Linked DNA regions of Kutzneria chonburiensis. The protein of the gene in region 1 interacts with the protein of each later gene in a pairwise test. Links are inferred from orthologs where the notes say so. Each region holds a gene or a part of one and is shown in the gene's direction. Other genes may lie near its edges.

Region 1 (8,097 bases):
CGTGCCGGCCGGATTGCCGTTGGCCCACGACGTGCCGGAACTGTTGGTACGCAAGGCCGGCACGAACACGTTGTAGTTGCCGGCGCTGTCCACGTACAGGAACGGCTTCTCGGCGATCACCGGAGTCTGCGCGACCGCGGTGTACGGCGGCTTCGGGAACGAGTTGGCTGCCGGCGCGCCCTGCACACCGGAGAACACCATGTTCCAGTTCTGGCCGGTCCACGCGCCGATCTGGTCGTTGCGCGACAGCCACTGCTGCTGGCTGCCCGACCGGACCTGGCCCGTCACCCGGGAATCGGCCAGGAAGCCGCCCGACGACCAGCCGCCGTCGTCCAGCTTCAGGTTGCCGTTGACCTGCACCCGTCGCAGCGGGTCGGCCTGGGACACCGCCCAGGTGTCGGTGCCGCCCGGTGGATTGATGGTCAGGTTTTCCGCGTCACGCCAGAAGTTCAGTGTGGCGTTGCCGCCCTGCCAGTCGGCCTCGGCGTGCACCTGGCCGTTGATGGTGACCTGGCCCGGAAGTAGACCAAGGCCCGAGACCTGCTCGTAGAAGCCGACGTTCGCGTCGACGTTGTAGGTGCCGGGCTTGAACAGCAGGGCGGTGCGGGCGTTGCCGAACTGCGCCTTCTCCTGCGCGGAGAACACCGAGTTGAGCTTGCTCTGGATGGACGACGCCGACATGGAGGGGTCGAAGATCGTCACGTTGGGGCCGAAGTCCGGCGTCGCCTGGGGTGCGCCGGCTGCCGGCAGTGCGCCGGCGGCGGTGGAGATCGCGGTCAGGGTCAGGGCTGCCGCGGCGATCGCCGCGGTCCGCATACGGGCCACCTCGGGTCCTCCTGCATCGGTGGGAGAGGACGGTGTCAGGGCGGCTCCGACGGCTTCGAATGCTATTGGGGGACAGGAGGAAGCGTCAATACACGACTTAATGCAAGAGTGAAGGAATGAATCCGATAGGTCGGAAGGATGCAACGGTGCCGAGGCACCCTCGCACCCCTGGGCACAGCCGACAACCGGACGTATAGTGCGAGATATGGGAGCGCTTCCAGGAGCGCACGCCGCCTCTCATCGGGTCGTCCGCGCACTTCCCTGCCAGGAGGTTCCCTTGCCCCGCATCAGGATTCCGCGCCCAGTCCTCGCCGCCGCCGCAGCACTGCTGGCCATCGCCGCGGTGACCACGCCGGCCACCGCCCAGCCGCACGCCGGCCTGCCGTACCAGAATCCGGCCCTGCCGGTCGCCGACCGGGTCAGCGACCTGATGGCGCGGATGAGCCTTGACGAGAAACTCGGCCAGATGACCCAGGCCGAGCGCACCGCGCTGAATCCGCAGAGCGACCTCGCGACGTACCGGATCGGCTCGGTGCTGTCCGGCGGCGGCTCCGCGCCCAGCCCGAACACCGCGCAGTCCTGGGCCGACATGTACGACAGCTTCCAGCGGACAGCGCTTTCCACCCCGCTCGGCATCCCGATGATCTACGGCGCGGACGCGGTGCACGGCCACAACAACGTGGTCGGCGCGACGATCTTCCCGCACAACATCGGCCTCGGCGCGACCCGTGATCCCGCGCTGGTGCAACAGATCGGCCGGGCCACCGCCGAGGAGGTCGCCGGCACCGGCGTCAACTGGGACTTCGCGCCCTGCCTGTGCGTGGCCCGCAACGACCGCTGGGGCCGCACCTACGAGTCCTTCGGCGAAGTGCCCAGCATCGCGACCTCGATGACCACAATCGTCACGGGCCTCCAGGGCACCACGCTCGGCGCGGCACCGGCGTCCGTGCTGGCCACGGCAAAGCACTACCTCGGCGATGGCGGCACCACCGGCGGCGTCAACGAAGGCAACACCCAGCTGTCCGAGGCCGACCTCAGGGCCATTCACCTGCCGCCGTTCAAGGCGGCCGTGGACAAGGGCGTCGGCTCGGTGATGATCTCGTACAGCAGCTGGAACGGGGTCAAGGACCACGGCAACCGGCACCTGATCACCGACATCCTCAAGGGCGAGCTGGGCTTCAGCGGCTTCGTGGTGTCGGACTGGGCCGGCATCGACCAGATCGACGGCCAGTCCGGCTTCTCCGCGGCCGACATCGACGCCAGCATCAACGCCGGCATCGACATGGTCATGGTGCCGACCAACTACAAGCAGTTCATCAGCATGCTGCGCACCGAGGTCAACAACGGCCACATCTCACGGGCCCGGATCGACGACGCCAACCGACGCATCCTGACCAAGAAGTTCCAGCTGGGCCTGTTCGAGCACCCGCTGGCCGACCGCACCTTCACCGGCACCGTCGGCTCCGCGGCACACCGGGCAACCGCCCGGCAGGCCGTCCGCGAATCCCAGGTGGTGTTGAAGAACGCCGGCAACATCCTGCCGCTGTCCAAGTCGGCCAAGGTGTTCGTGGCCGGCAAGTCGGCCGACGACATCGGTAACCAGAGCGGCGGCTGGACGATCAGCTGGCAGGGCGGCAGCGGCAACGTCACGCCCGGGACCACTGTGCTGCAAGGCATCCGCAACACGGTGGCCGGGGCCGGCTCGGTCACGTACAACCGTGACGGCAACGGGATCAACTCCAGCTACACCGCGGCCGTCGCGGTCATCGGCGAGACCCCGTACGCCGAGGGCGCGGGCGACCGGCCCGGCGGCATGGGACTGGACCAGACGGACCTGGCCACACTGAATCGGTTGCGTGCATCGGGCGTGCCGGTGGTGGTCGTGCTCGTGTCGGGCCGGCCGCTTGACATCAGCGCGCAGCTGCCCGACTGGCGGGCGCTGGTCGAGTCGTGGCTGCCGGGCACCGAGGGCCAGGGCGTGGCCGACGTGCTCTTCGGCACCGTCCACCCGACCGGGAAACTGCCGGTGAGCTGGCCGCAGAGCGCGTCCCAGGAGCCGGTCAACGACGGCGACGGCAAGACGCCGCTGTTCCCGCTGGGCTTCGGCCTGACCTGGTAGATGTGACCTACGGCCTATCGGGACGATCGGCGCGCGGCCGGATACATGCGGGTCCGGCAACTAGACTCGGTCTGTGCCACAGTCGCCGCTGATCGCCCCGAGCATCCTGTCCGCCGACTTCGCCCGGTTGGGCGAGGAGGCCAACGCCGTGACCGGCGCGGACTGGCTGCACGTGGACGTGATGGACGCCCACTTCGTGCCCAACCTGACCCTGGGCCTGCCGGTGGTGCAGGCGCTGCGCAAGGCGACGGACATCCCGCTCGACTGCCACCTGATGATCGACGACCCGGACCGCTGGGCCATCGGGTACGCCGAGGCCGGCGCCTACAACGTGACCATCCACGTCGAGGCGGCCGCCGATCCGGTCAAGATCGCCAAGGACCTGCGGGCGGCCGGGGCCAAGGCCGGCCTGTCGGTGAAGCCCGGCACCCCGCTCGAGCCCTATGTGGACGTCCTCAAGCACTACGACACCCTGCTGGTGATGTCGGTCGAGCCGGGCTTCGGCGGCCAGTCGTTCATGCCGGAGGTGCTGGACAAGGTCCGCACCGCCCGCCGACTGGTCGACACCGGCCACCTGACGCTGCTGGTGGAGATCGACGGCGGCATCAACGACGACACCATCGAGCAGGCGGCCGACGCCGGCGTGGACTGCTTCGTGGCCGGCTCGGCGGTCTACGGCGCGCAGGACCCGGCCGAGGCGGTCCGCAAGCTCCGGGCCAAGGCGGCCCGATGACCGACGCAATGCGGGCGGCGATCGAGGCCAGCGAGGCGACGCGGGGCGTCACCAGCCCCAACCCGCCGGTCGGGGCGGCGATCGTGTCGGCCGGCGGCGAGATCGTCGGCATCGGTGCCACGCAGCCGCCCGGCGGCCCGCACGCCGAGGTCATGGCGCTGCGCGCGGCGGGGGAGCGGGCCAGCGGCGGCACCGCCTACGTGACGCTGGAGCCGTGCTCGCATTACGGCCGCACGCCGCCGTGCACGCAGGCGCTGCTGGCGGCCGGCATCAAGCGCGTGTTCTACGCGGTCCCGGACCCCAACCCCGAGCGGCCGGCGGTGCTGACGTGCTGCGCGCCGCGGGCGTCGAGGTCGAGGGCGGCCTGCTCGGTGAGGACGTGGAGCGGGGGCCGCTGCGCGCGTGGCTGCACTACGCCCGTACGGGCCGTCCGCACGTCACGTGGAAGTACGCCGCCAGCCTCGACGGCCGCGTGGCCGCGGCGGACGGCACGAGCCGCTGGATCAGCTCCCCGATGTCCCGCGCCGAGGTGCACGACATCCGCCGCAAGGTGGACGCCATCGTCGCCGGCACCGGCACCGTGACCACCGACGACCCGCAGCTCACCGCCCGTGAGGACGACGGCACGCTGTCGGACCGGCAGCCGCTGCGCGTGGTCGTCGGCACGTCCGAAATAGACGCGGCCGCCCGCGTGTTGGACGACGCGGCGGAGACGCTGCACGTGCGGAGCCACGACCCCGACGAGGTGTTGGCCGCGCTGGCCGAACGGGGTGTGGTGGACGTGTTGCTCGAAGGCGGGCCGAGACTGGCCGGTGCCTTCCTCAAGGCGCACCGTGTGGACCGTGTGCTGGTCTACGTCGCCCCGATACTGCTGGGGGCCGGGCCCGCCGCTCTGCTGGACGCCGGCGTGAACACCATCACCCAGGCGCTGCCTTTCGCCATCGAAGACGTCACCATGAGCGGACCCGACGTGCGGATCTCCGCAGTGCCGGTCAAGACCGAGTAAGGGGATTCCCGTGTTCACCGGGATCGTCGAGGAACTGGGCGAGATCGTCGCCGTCGAGCAACTGCCCAACGCCGCGCGGTTGACAGTGCGAGGGCCGCTGGTGACCTCGGACGCCAAGCACGGCGACTCGATCGCCGTCAACGGCGTGTGCCTGACCGTGGTGGAGACCGGCGACGGCACCTTCACCGTCGACGTGGTGGACGAGACGCTGCAGCGGTCCAGCCTGGACAAGATCCACGAGGGCGACCGGGTCAACCTGGAGCGCGCGATGGCCGCCGGCCAGCGCCTCGGCGGCCACATCGTGCAGGGTCACGTTGACGGCGTCGGCCTGTTCCTGGAGCACCACGACGGCGGCCTGACCAAGTTCGGCATCCCCGCGTCGCTGTCCCGCTACCTGGTGCAGAAGGGCTCGGTCACCATCGACGGCATCTCGCTGACCGTCGTGGACGTCACCGACGACACCTTCTCGGTGGCGCTGATCCCGACCACGCTGGAACTGACCACCATGGGCCGCCGCCAGCCGGGCGACCGGGTCAACATCGAGGTCGACGTGCTGGCCAAGTACGTCGAGCGGCTGGCCACGCCGCACCTGGCCGCGCTGGGCAACAAGGAGGTCCGGTGAGCAACCCGATCAGCACCCACGCCGCCATCGAGCAGGCGATCGCGGACATCGCCGCCGGCAAGGCCGTCGTCGTGGTGGACGACGAGGACCGTGAGAACGAGGGCGATCTGATCTTCGCGGCCGAGAAGGCCACGCCGGAGCTGATCGCCTTCATGGTCCGCTACACCTCCGGCTACATCTGCGTGCCGCTGCCCGAGTCGGTGTGCGACCGACTGGACCTGCCGCCGATGTTCCACACCAACCAGGACGCGCGCGGCACCGCCTACACCGTCACGGTCGACGCCAAGCAGGGCGTGACCACGGGCATCTCGGCCGCCGACCGCGCCCACACCATCCGCCTGCTGGCCGACCCCCAGTCGGTCGCCAACGACTTCAACCGCCCCGGCCACGTCGTGCCGCTGCGGGCCCGTGAGGGCGGCGTGCTGCGCCGCGCCGGCCACACCGAGGCGGCGGTGGACCTGGCCAAGCTGGCCGGCCTGCACCCGGCCGGCGTGCTGTGCGAGATCGTCAGCCAGAAGGACGAGGGCGACATGGCCCGCCGCGACGAGCTGATGGTGTTCGCCGCGGAGCACGAGCTCCAGATGATCACCATCGCCGACCTGATCGCCTACCGGCGGCGCACCGAGCGGCACGTGATCCGGGTGGCCGACGCCCGCATCCCCACCGCGCACGGCGAGTTCCAGGCCGTCGGCTACGACTCCACGCTGGACGGCATCGAGCACATCGCGCTGGTCAAGGGCGAGCTCGGCGACGGCGAGGACGTGCTGGTCCGCGTGCACTCCGAGTGCCTGACCGGTGACGTGTTCGGCTCGCTGCGCTGCGACTGCGGCCCGCAGCTGGACGCGGCCATGGAGGCCGTGGCCGCCGAGGGCCGCGGCGTCGTGCTGTACATGCGCGGACACGAGGGCCGGGGCATCGGCCTGCTGCACAAGCTCCAGGCCTACCAGCTCCAGGACCGCGGCGCCGACACCGTGGACGCGAACCTGGCCCAGGGCCTGCCGGCCGACGCCCGCGACTACGGCACCGGCGCGCAGATCCTCGTCGACCTGGGCATCAAGTCGATGCGGCTGCTCACCAACAACCCGGACAAGCGCGTCGGCCTGGAGGGATACGGCCTCAAGGTGGTCGACCGGGTGCCGCTGCCGGTGTGGCCGAACCCGGAGAACCTGCGCTACCTGAGGACCAAGCGCGACCGCATGGGACACGACCTGCATCATCTAGAGCAGTACGAGTCCGACAGCGATGGGGTAGAGCAATGAGTGGCGACGGCCGGCCGACCATCCAGGTGCCGCAGTGGTGTGAGGACCTGCGACTCGCGGTGGTGGCCACCCGATGGCACGAGACGATCACCACCAACCTGCTGGAGCGGGCGCTGACCGCGGCGTCCAAGGCCGGCATCAAGGAGCCCACGGTGGTCCGGGTGGCCGGCGCGATCGAGCTGCCGGTGATGGCGCAGGCGCTGGCCAAGCACCACGACGCCGTGGTCGCGCTGGGTGTGGTGATCCGTGGCGGCACCCCGCACTTCGAGTACGTGTGCGACGCCGTGACGGCCGGGCTGACCCGGGTGTCGCTGGACGAGTCCACACCGATCGGCAACGGCGTGCTCACCTGCGACACCGAGCAGCAGGCGCTGGACCGCTGCGGCATGCCGTCCTCGGCCGAGGACAAGGGTTTCGAGGCGACGGTGGCCGCGCTGGACACGGCCGTGCAGCTGCGCAACATCAACCGGCCGTGGACGGATCGGGGCCTGGCATGAGCGCCGAGACCGTGACCTGCCGGCCGCGCCGCGTGCGGTTCGTCGCCATCCCGGCGGCGGCCGGCCTGGTCGCGCTGTTCGTGATCATCGCCATCCTGCTGCGCAACACGCCGACCGGCGCCTACTTCGAGGTGTCCGACCAGATCGCCATGGCCATGGTCGGCGTGCTGCTGGCCTGCGGCGTGCTGTTGCTGACCCGGCCGCGGGTGCGGGCCACGGCCGAGTGGATCGAGGTCCGCAACCTGCTCGGCGCCACCCGGTATCCGTGGTCCGAGGTGCGCGGCCTCAGCTTCCCCGACGGCTCCGCCTGGGCCCGCCTGGATCTGCCGGCCGACGAGTACGTCTCGATCATGGCCGTGCAGGCGGCCGACGGCGCTCGCGCCGTCACCGCCATGCGGGGTTTGCGGGCCCTGTACAAGGAGTCCTCGGTTTACACGGAGGCGACCAGCAAGCCGCGTTCCTGACCGAATGCGCGGATGCCTCATAGGGCAGCGATCTCCTTTTATGGTGGGGATGTCGGGCAACGCCCGGGATGCTGTGGCTCACTGACCACTGAGCCAGGAGACATCCGTGATGCGAGCCGTTCGACGGCGCGCGGTGCTGGGCGGGCTGCTCGCGGCAGCCGTGCTCGGCACCACGCTGGTCGTACCCCCGCAGGCCTCGGCCGCCGCGATCGACGACAATGCGTTGGCCAACGTCCTTGTCGGCGACTACGTGCGCTTCGCCGACAAGGACCGGGACTACGCCAAGCACCTCGTCGCCAGCGCCGAGCTGCTCGACTACCGGGCCGCGCACCCCGACAAGGACGAGCAGGCGCTGGCCAAGCACCTCAGCGACGTGCAGCTGGCCATCGAGAAGGCCGTGCCGTCCTCGCTGGGCCAGGACTACGAGATCGCCGGTGCCGCGCTGGTCGCCGTGCACAGCGTCGCCGACGCCACGATGACCGGGCCACAGATCGAGAAGCTGCTGGTCGCGCTGACCGCGCGCGACATCCGCCCGCAGTCCGGCCTGATGGTCGACCGCCTGTCCGGTGAGT
Region 2 (8,134 bases), 7.9 Mb from region 1 along the record:
GACCACGCCGTCGGCCCCATGCAGTTCGCGCCGGCCACCTGGCACCGCTGGGGCGTACGGGCCAGCGCCGACGGCAAGGACCCCGACCCGCAGAACATCGACGACGCCGCCATGACCGCCGCCCGCTACATGTGCGCGATGGGCGGCGACCTGTCCGTGCCCAAGAACTGGTGGGACGCCGTGTTGGCGTACAACAACTCCACCGCCTACGGCCAGGACGTCTTCTCCAACGCCGACGCCTACGGCAAGGTCAGCCTGGGCAAGCTCTGAAGTTCGGAACGGACCATTCCTCTACTCGGAGTTTTGGAACGGCGCGTTCACAGCTTCAGTCGCCGGCCTGGGGATGGTTGCGCAGCGACAGGCGGGCGCTGACCTCGCCGAGGGCTTCCTGGTACTCGGGCAGCGGGCTCATGGCCACGGCCAGCCGCAGGTGGGTGATGGCCTCGGCGTGCCGGCCCTGCCGTTGCAGGGTCTTGCCCAGTGCGAACAGCGAGTAGTGGTCGCTCGGGTCCATCTCGACCAGTCGGCTGAACGCCTCCTCGGCCCGTCGGAACTGGGCCGAGTTGAGGTAGGCGCGGCCGGCCAGCTGCACGACGGACGGCAGGTCCGGCTCGGCGTCGAGCACCGGACGCAGTTCGCGCAGCGCGTCCAGCGGACGGCCGTTCGACACCAGCGCCTCGGCCCGTCGGAACGCCTCGAAGGTGCTGTCGCTCATGGTCGTTCCCACAGTACGCAAGATCGGCTGTGACTTCGATGGACCATCCGGGCACAACACCGGTGACCGGTGGCGCGCGCGACCAGCGGTTTGATAGATTTACCGGTCTGTACGCACAACTAAAAACCACGAAAAAACGTGTCTGCGCCAGAATATAACGGTGAGTGAGGTCAGTTGTCAAGCCCTGCGAGTATTCCGGACAGTCAGGAAATCGACCGAGAGCAGGAATACGTCTCCATGCTCTACGGCCGGCTCGACGACCTCCGGGAACAGACGTCGCGCCGGCTGGCCCGCGTGTTGCTGGAGACGGGCGGCACGCCGCAGGCCCGTTCCGAGCGCGACACCGCGACCGCGATGCACTCGAGCGATCTCGCCCAGTACAGCGCGGTCGAGAACGGCCTCTGCTTCGGACGCCTCGATTTCGAGAACGGCGAACTTCAGCACATCGGGCGAATTGGCATCTTCCGCACCGAAGGTGACTACGAACCGTTGTTGATGGACTGGCGCGCCCCCGCGGCCCGCCCGTTCTATCTCGCCACGGCCGCGTCCCCCGACGGTGTGACGAGGCGCCGCCACATCCGCACCCGCCGCCGCAACGTGGTCGGCCTCGACGACGAGGTCCTCGACCTGGCGCAGGCCGTGCCCGGCCGCAACGAGGGCCTGGTCGGCGAGGCCACGCTGCTGGCCGCGGTCGGCGCCAGCCGCACCGGCCGGATGAGCGACATCGTCGCCACCATCCAGGCCGAGCAGGACCGGATCATCCGCTCCGAGCTCAACGGCGTGCTGGTCGTGCAGGGCGGTCCCGGCACCGGCAAGACCGCGGTGGCCCTGCACCGTGCCGCCTACCTGCTCTACACCCACCGCCGCCAGCTGGAGAAGCGCGGCGTGCTGGTGGTCGGCCCCAACTCGACCTTCCTGAACTACATCAGCCAGGTGCTGCCGTCGCTGGGCGAGACCGGCGTGCTGCTCAACACCGTCGGCGAGCTCTACCCGGGGCTCAAAGCAGTCGGCAGCGAGCCGGTCGAGGTCAGCGCGGTCAAGGGTCGCCTGGTGATGGCCGAGGTGCTCCAGGCCGCGGTCCGGGACCGGCAGTGGGTGCCGCGCGACGGCATCGAGATTCCGCACGAGCGCGACACCCTGGTGCTGGACCGCAAGACGCTGGCCGACGCCCGCGGCCGGGCCCGGCGCTCGCGCCGCCCGCACAACGCGGCCCGGCCGGTGTTCGAGCGGGAGATCATCGGTGCGCTGGCCCGGCTCGTCGCCAACCGGCTCGGCTCGCAGTTCCTGGATTCCGACGACGTGGCCGACATCCGCGCCGAGCTCCGTGAGGACGAGCGGGTGATGGGCGCGATCGACAAGCTGTGGCCGATCCTCACCCCCGAGCAGCTGCTGACCGACCTGTACGCGTCGGAGAAGCGACTCAACGCCGCCGGTCGCGGGCTGTCCCAGCAGGAGCGGCAGCTGCTGCGCCGCGATCCCGGCGCGGAGTGGACGCCGGCCGACGCGCCGCTGCTGGACGAGGCCGCCGAGCTGCTGGGCGAGGACGACCGCGCGCTCAAGGCCGCCGCCGCGGCCAAGCGCCGGCAGGACCTGGCCTACGCCCAGGGCGTGCTGGACATCCTGGACCTCCAGGACGAGTCCGACCCCGATGTCCTGATGGCCGTGGACATGCTCGACGCCGACGCCCTGGTCGCCCGCGTGGCCCAGAGCGACTACCTGACCGCCGCCGAGCGCGCCGCCGACGACCGCACGTGGACCTTCGGCCACGTGATCGTGGACGAGGCGCAGGAGCTGTCGGAGATGGTGTGGCGGGTGCTGATGCGCCGTTGCCCCAGCCGATCCATGACCGTGGTCGGCGACATCGCGCAGACCGGCGACCTGGCCGGCACCATGTCCTGGGGCCAGGCGCTCAGCCCGTACGTGGCCAACCGCTGGCGGCTGGCCGAGCTCACCGTCAACTACCGGACCCCGGCCGAGATCATGGCCGTGGCGACGGACGTTCTCGCCAGCCTCGACCCGGACGCCGTGCCGCCGAGCTCGGTCCGCGACTCCGGATTGCCGCCGTGGCACGAGAAAGTCGAGGACCTGGCCGAGGCCGTGCCCCGCGCCGTGGCCCGTGAGGAGAAGCGGCTGGAGGACGGGCGACTGGCGGTGCTGGTGCCGCGCTCGCTGGCCGGCGCGTTCGCGGTCGGCGGCGACGACCTGGAGAGCCCGGTCGTGGTGCTGACCGTCGGACAGGCCAAGGGTCTCGAGTTCGACTCCGTGCTGCTGGTCGAGCCGGAGTTGATGTTGACGGAGTCCCCGCGCGGCGCGAACGACCTGTACGTGGCCATGACCAGGGCGACCAAACGCCTCGGCGTGCTCCATACCGGAGACCTGCCGGCGGTGCTGGCCAAGCTCACCCCTTTCTCCCTCGATTCAGAATGATTACGCTCTCGTTTCGGCACGCGAGCGTGCCGCCTCCGGGTGATCCATGTGCCCGGCTAGGCTGGTCGAGGGATGAGTCCCTGAACGCTGGATAGGAGCTGTTGTGGCGGTCATCGAGCAGGTCGGCGCGCGCGAGATCCTGGACTCGCGAGGCAACCCGACCATCGAGGTAGAGGTCGCGCTGGACGACGGCACGCTGGCCAGGGCCGCGGTGCCCTCCGGCGCGTCGACCGGTGAGCACGAGGCCGTCGAGCTGCGCGACGGCGACACGACCCGGTACAACGGCAAGGGTGTCGAGAAGGCCGTCACCGCCGTCCTCGACGAGATCGGGCCCGAGCTGGTCGGCATCGAGGCCGTCGAGCAGCGGGTGGTCGACCAGAAGCTGGTCGACCTTGACGGCACCCCGGACAAGGGTCGCCTCGGCGCGAACGCCATCCTCGGCGTCTCGCTGGCGGTGGCCAAGGCGGCCGCCGAGTCCAGCGGGCTGGAGCTGTTCCGCTACCTGGGCGGCCCCAACGCGCACATCCTGCCGGTGCCGATGCTGAACATCCTCAACGGTGGCTCGCACGCCGACACCGACGTGGACATCCAGGAGTTCATGATCGCGCCGATCGGCGCCGAGTCCTTCCGCGAGGGCCTGCGCTGGGGCGTCGAGGTCTACCACGCGCTCAAGTCCGTGCTGAAGGGCAAGGGCCTGGCCACCGGCCTCGGCGACGAGGGCGGCTTCGCGCCCAACCTGTCCAGCAACCGCGAGGCGCTCGACCTGATCGCCGTCGCCGTCGAGAAGGCCGGCTACAAGCTGGGCCGCGACGTGGCGCTGGCGCTGGACGTGGCCGCCACCGAGTTCTACTCGGACGGCGCGTACACCTTCGAGAAGAGCAAGCGCAGCGCGGAGCAGATGACCGCGTACTACAGCGAGCTGGTCAGCTCCTACCCGATGGTCTCCATCGAGGACCCGCTGTCCGAGGACGACTGGGACGGCTGGGTGCAGCTGACCGCCGAGCTCGGCGACAAGGTGCAGATCGTCGGCGACGATCTGTTCGTCACCAACCCGGAGCGGCTCGAGGAGGGCATCTCCCGCCGCGCCGCCAACGCGCTGCTGGTCAAGGTCAACCAGATCGGCACGCTGTCGGAGACGCTGGACGCGGTCGCGCTGGCCACCTCCTACGGCTACCGGTCGATGATGAGCCACCGGTCCGGCGAGACCGAGGACACCACCATCGCCGACCTGGCCGTGGCCACCGGCGTCGGCCAGATCAAGACCGGCGCCCCGGCCCGTGGCGAGCGCACCGCCAAGTACAACCAGCTGCTGCGCATCGAGGAGACTCTCGGCGACGCGGCCCGCTACGCCGGCGAGCTGGCCTTCCCGCGGTTCACCGCGGAGGCCTGATCGGATGCCCGAGCGCGAGCACGGTCGGCAGCCGCGACGCCGGCAGGACACGTCCAGCCAGCGTCGTCGGCCCGACCGTGCTCGTCGTGAGGGCAAGCCCGTCGCTTCGCAGCAGGACCAGCCGGCCGCGCGACCGCCGCGGCCGCGCAATCCCCGCCAGGACGGGAAAACCCGTACCGGCGGCGCGTTCGGGTTGTCGGCGACCAGGCAGGCCGCGGTGCTGGCGATGGTCGTCTGCGCCCTGGCGCTGTCGGTGGCGGTGCCGTTGCGCACGTACCTGACGCAGCACGCGCAGGTGGAGCAGGAACTGGCCCAGCAGGCCAAGCTGGAGCAGCAGGCCGCGCAGCTGGAACAGCGCAAGCAGCAGCTGGCCGACCCGGCGCAGATCCAGGCCGAGGCGCGCAGCCGGCTGGGCATGGTGATGCCGGGGGAGACGCCGTACACGGTGCAGCTGCCCGGCGACGGGCAGCAGGGCGGTCAGCGCGGGCCGGCCCAGCAGCAGGCGAACAACAGTCCATGGTTCGAGCATTTGTGGGATTCGATCACCGGGGGTGGCTCGTGACGGCGGGCGTAAGGGAACCGATCACCGAGCTGGACCGCGAGGTGATCGCCCAGCAGCTCGGCCGGCCGCCGCGGGCGCTGCGCGCCATCGCGCACCGGTGCCCCAGCGGCCACCCGTCCGTCGTGCAGACCGCGCCGCGGCTGGAGGACGGCACGCCGTTCCCCACCCTGTACTACCTGACCTGCCCACGGCTGACCTCGCTGGCCAGCCGGCTCGAGGCCGACGGCATGATGCGGGAGCAGACCGCGCGGCTGGCCGAGGACGAGGAACTGGCCGCCCAGTACCTGGCCGCGCACCGCTCCTACCTGGCCGAACGTGACGCCATCGACTCGCTGGGCACCGAGGTCAGCGCCGGTGGCATGCCCGGTAGGGTCAAGTGCCTGCACGTGCACATCGCGCACGCGCTGGCCTGCGGACCGGGCGTGAACCCGTTCGGCGACGAAGCCCTCGCGGCCCTGGCCGGCGACTGGCCGGCCGGCGACTGCGCCTGAGTTCCGGGCCTGACGTCAAGACGCTGACTTCTGTACGTCTGTGACATCTTTGGTGACGCTGTGTGCACCATTCGGGCTAGTGTGGCCTCCCCGAGGTGCAAATCTCACTCAACGCAGTGACACCTGCCCGGGTGTGTAGCAGGCTGACCGTGAGCTAACGGCGTGTAGGCAACGATCGATCTCAGGCGTGGGGATCGAGACGAGGAGCGTGGATCCGCGTGGGTGTGCACAGCGTCAGGGCCCGGACTCCGAAGCCGCCGCGAGTCACACCCCAGCGGAGATGGCGCGCCGCGGCGGCCGTGACCGCGATGCTCGCGCCCATGGTGCTCGCCGGCGACGCCACCTTCGCCTGGGTCAACACCGCCCACTCCACGCCGACCAGCCAGCCCGCCCCCAAGAACCCGTTAGGCGCGACCGGGCAGCTGCCGCAGCAGGACGACGTCGACCCGACGCTGCCGACCGACATCGGCGACGCCGCCAACACCGACGGCGCCGGCGAGCTCGGCGGCCTGCCCAACGGCCCGCTCGGCATCCCCGGCGCGGCGCTCGCGGCGTACCGGCGGGCCGAGCAGCTCGAGGCCGCCCGCAACCCCAACTGCCACCTCGACTGGCCGCTGCTGGCCGGCATCGGCCGTATCGAGTCCAACCACGCGCGCGGCGGCGCCGTGGACGCCCAGGGCAACACGCTGGCCCCGATCCTCGGGCCTCGGCTCGACGGCAGTGGCGGCTTCGCCCTCATCTACGACACCGACCACGGTCAGTGGGACGGCGACACCGCCTACGACCACGCCGTCGGCATGATGCAGTTCATCCCGTCCACGTGGGCTCAGTACGCGGCCATCTCCAACGCCAAGAGCTACGGCAACGCGAACCCGAACAACATCTACGACGCCGCCTTCGCCGCCGCCAACTACCTGTGCGCCAGTGGCGGCGACATGAGCAATCCCGCGCAGCGGTCGGCGGCCGTGTTCGGCTACAACCATTCCGACGCCTACGTGGCCAACGTGCTGGCCTGGGCCCACTCCTACGCCGACGGCGTGGAGACGCTGCCCAACAACACCGACGTCCCGGTGATCCAGCCGACCCCGCGGCCGCCGTTCGTCGAGGTCCCGCCGCCGCCGCCTCCGCCGCCGAACAACAACGGCAACCCGTCGAACCCGCCGTCGGACACGACGACCACGACGCCGACGTCGACCAGCACCACCACGACGTCGCCCACCGAGACCACCACATCGACGTCTCCCACGACCACGACGACCACCACGACCACGACTACGACGACCACCACCACGACCACCACGACGACGCCGACGTGCCCCACCACGCCGACCTCGACGACCACGCCCACCAGCACCGTGGCACCGCCGCCGGCGCAGTCGACGCCGACCGGCTGCCCGACTCCGACCAGCAAGTCGCCGACGCCCAGCTCCACCCCGGTGGCCAGCTGAACGACTAGGTTGGCGGCATGAAGCACTCGCGGGTCGCCGCCATCGACTGTGGGACGAACTCGATCCGTCTGCTCATCGCGGACGTCACCGTCCAGGACGACGGATCGAGTTCGCTGCGGGACGTGCATCGGGAGATGCGGATCGTCCGGCTCGGGCAGGGCGTCGACGCCACCGGCCGGCTCGCCCCGGAGGCCATCGAGCGCACCCGAGCCGCCCTCGTCGACTACACCGCCTTGTTGCGCCGCAAGGGTGTCGAGGCCGTGCGCATGGTTGCCACCTCCGCCACCCGCGACGCCTCCAACCGGGACGACTTCTTCGCCATGACCCGTGAGGTCCTCGGCGTGGAGGCCGAGGTCATCTCGGGCGACGAGGAGGCCCGGCTGTCCTTCGCCGGCGCCGTCGGCGACTGCGATCCCGCCGACGGGCCCTTCTTGGTCGTCGACATCGGCGGTGGTTCCACCGAGCTCGTGCTCGGTTCTCTCGACTCGAGCGTCGAGGCGGCGAAGTCCGTCGACATCGGTTGCGTACGGATCACCGAGCGCTGCCTGCTCAGCGATCCCCCCACTGCTGAGCAGATTGCCGCCGCCTCAGACCTCGCCGCCTCCGTCTTGGCCCAGGCCTTCGAGGCCGTCCCCGTAGCCAAGGCCCGCACCTGGATCGGCGTCGCCGGCACCGTCACCACCCTCTCCGCCGTCGCTCAGGACCTCCCCTCCTACGACGTGCTCGCCACGCACCTCTCCACCTTGTCCGTCGAGCAGATCCACTCCGTCGGCGACCACCTGCTCACCCTCACCCACGACGAGCGCGCCGCCGTCCCCACCATCCACCCCGGCCGCGTCGACGTCATCGGCGGCGGCGCCATCATCCTCCGCGTCCTCGCCGACCACCTCGCCTCCCAGGCCGGCATCACCCACCTCACCGTCAGCGAAAAAGACATCCTCGACGGCATAGCCCTGTCTTTGGTCAACTAGCCGCCAGCTTTGTTGCTTGGAAGGGGGCCTTCCTACACTCCGAGTGTAGGAAGGCCCCCTTCCAAGCACGGCCAACTGTCAGGCGGAGCCGGAGGGGCGTGCTTGCACGGGGGGACGTGGACGGGCCTTG

What was found.
Region 2: the proteins of rpe (region 1) and eno interact in binary tests that used the Escherichia coli proteins (3 or more experiments, as listed by UniProt). The link is inferred for Kutzneria chonburiensis from one-to-one orthologs.

Annotation. Positions count from the first base shown.
Region 1 is NZ_CP097263.1:365,524-373,620, forward strand. What follows is about bases 1,949-4,847. They hold rpe (ribulose-phosphate 3-epimerase), read left to right. Parts: upstream 1,949-3,017; coding sequence 3,018-3,677; downstream 3,678-4,847. Other genes in these bases: M3Q35_RS01865 (glycoside hydrolase family 3 protein), read left to right, coding at 1,949-2,944; M3Q35_RS01880 (riboflavin synthase), read left to right, coding at 4,694-4,847. Outside these bases: more of M3Q35_RS01865, read left to right, coding at 1,118-1,948; more of M3Q35_RS01880, read left to right, coding at 4,848-5,305; M3Q35_RS01885 (bifunctional 3,4-dihydroxy-2-butanone-4-phosphate synthase/GTP cyclohydrolase II), read left to right, coding at 5,302-6,564; ribH (6,7-dimethyl-8-ribityllumazine synthase), read left to right, coding at 6,561-7,061; M3Q35_RS01895 (PH domain-containing protein), read left to right, coding at 7,058-7,525; M3Q35_RS01900 (tetratricopeptide repeat protein), read left to right, coding at 7,635-8,097. UniProt on the Escherichia coli protein: Catalyzes the reversible epimerization of D-ribulose 5-phosphate to D-xylulose 5-phosphate.
Region 2 is NZ_CP097263.1:8,294,582-8,302,715, forward strand. What follows is about bases 2,453-5,388. They hold eno (phosphopyruvate hydratase), read left to right. Parts: upstream 2,453-3,245; coding sequence 3,246-4,532; downstream 4,533-5,388. Other genes in these bases: M3Q35_RS38650 (HelD family protein), read left to right, coding at 2,453-3,142; M3Q35_RS38660 (FtsB family cell division protein), read left to right, coding at 4,537-5,094; M3Q35_RS38665 (DUF501 domain-containing protein), read left to right, coding at 5,115-5,388. Also shown: M3Q35_RS38640 (lytic transglycosylase domain-containing protein), read left to right, coding at 1-270; M3Q35_RS38645 (tetratricopeptide repeat protein), read right to left, coding at 326-715; more of M3Q35_RS38650, read left to right, coding at 890-2,452; more of M3Q35_RS38665, read left to right, coding at 5,389-5,585; M3Q35_RS38670 (lytic transglycosylase domain-containing protein), read left to right, coding at 5,894-7,033; M3Q35_RS38675 (Ppx/GppA phosphatase family protein), read left to right, coding at 7,051-8,004; M3Q35_RS38680 (hypothetical protein), read right to left, coding at 8,083-8,134. UniProt on the Escherichia coli protein: Catalyzes the reversible conversion of 2-phosphoglycerate (2-PG) into phosphoenolpyruvate (PEP). It is essential for the degradation of carbohydrates via glycolysis.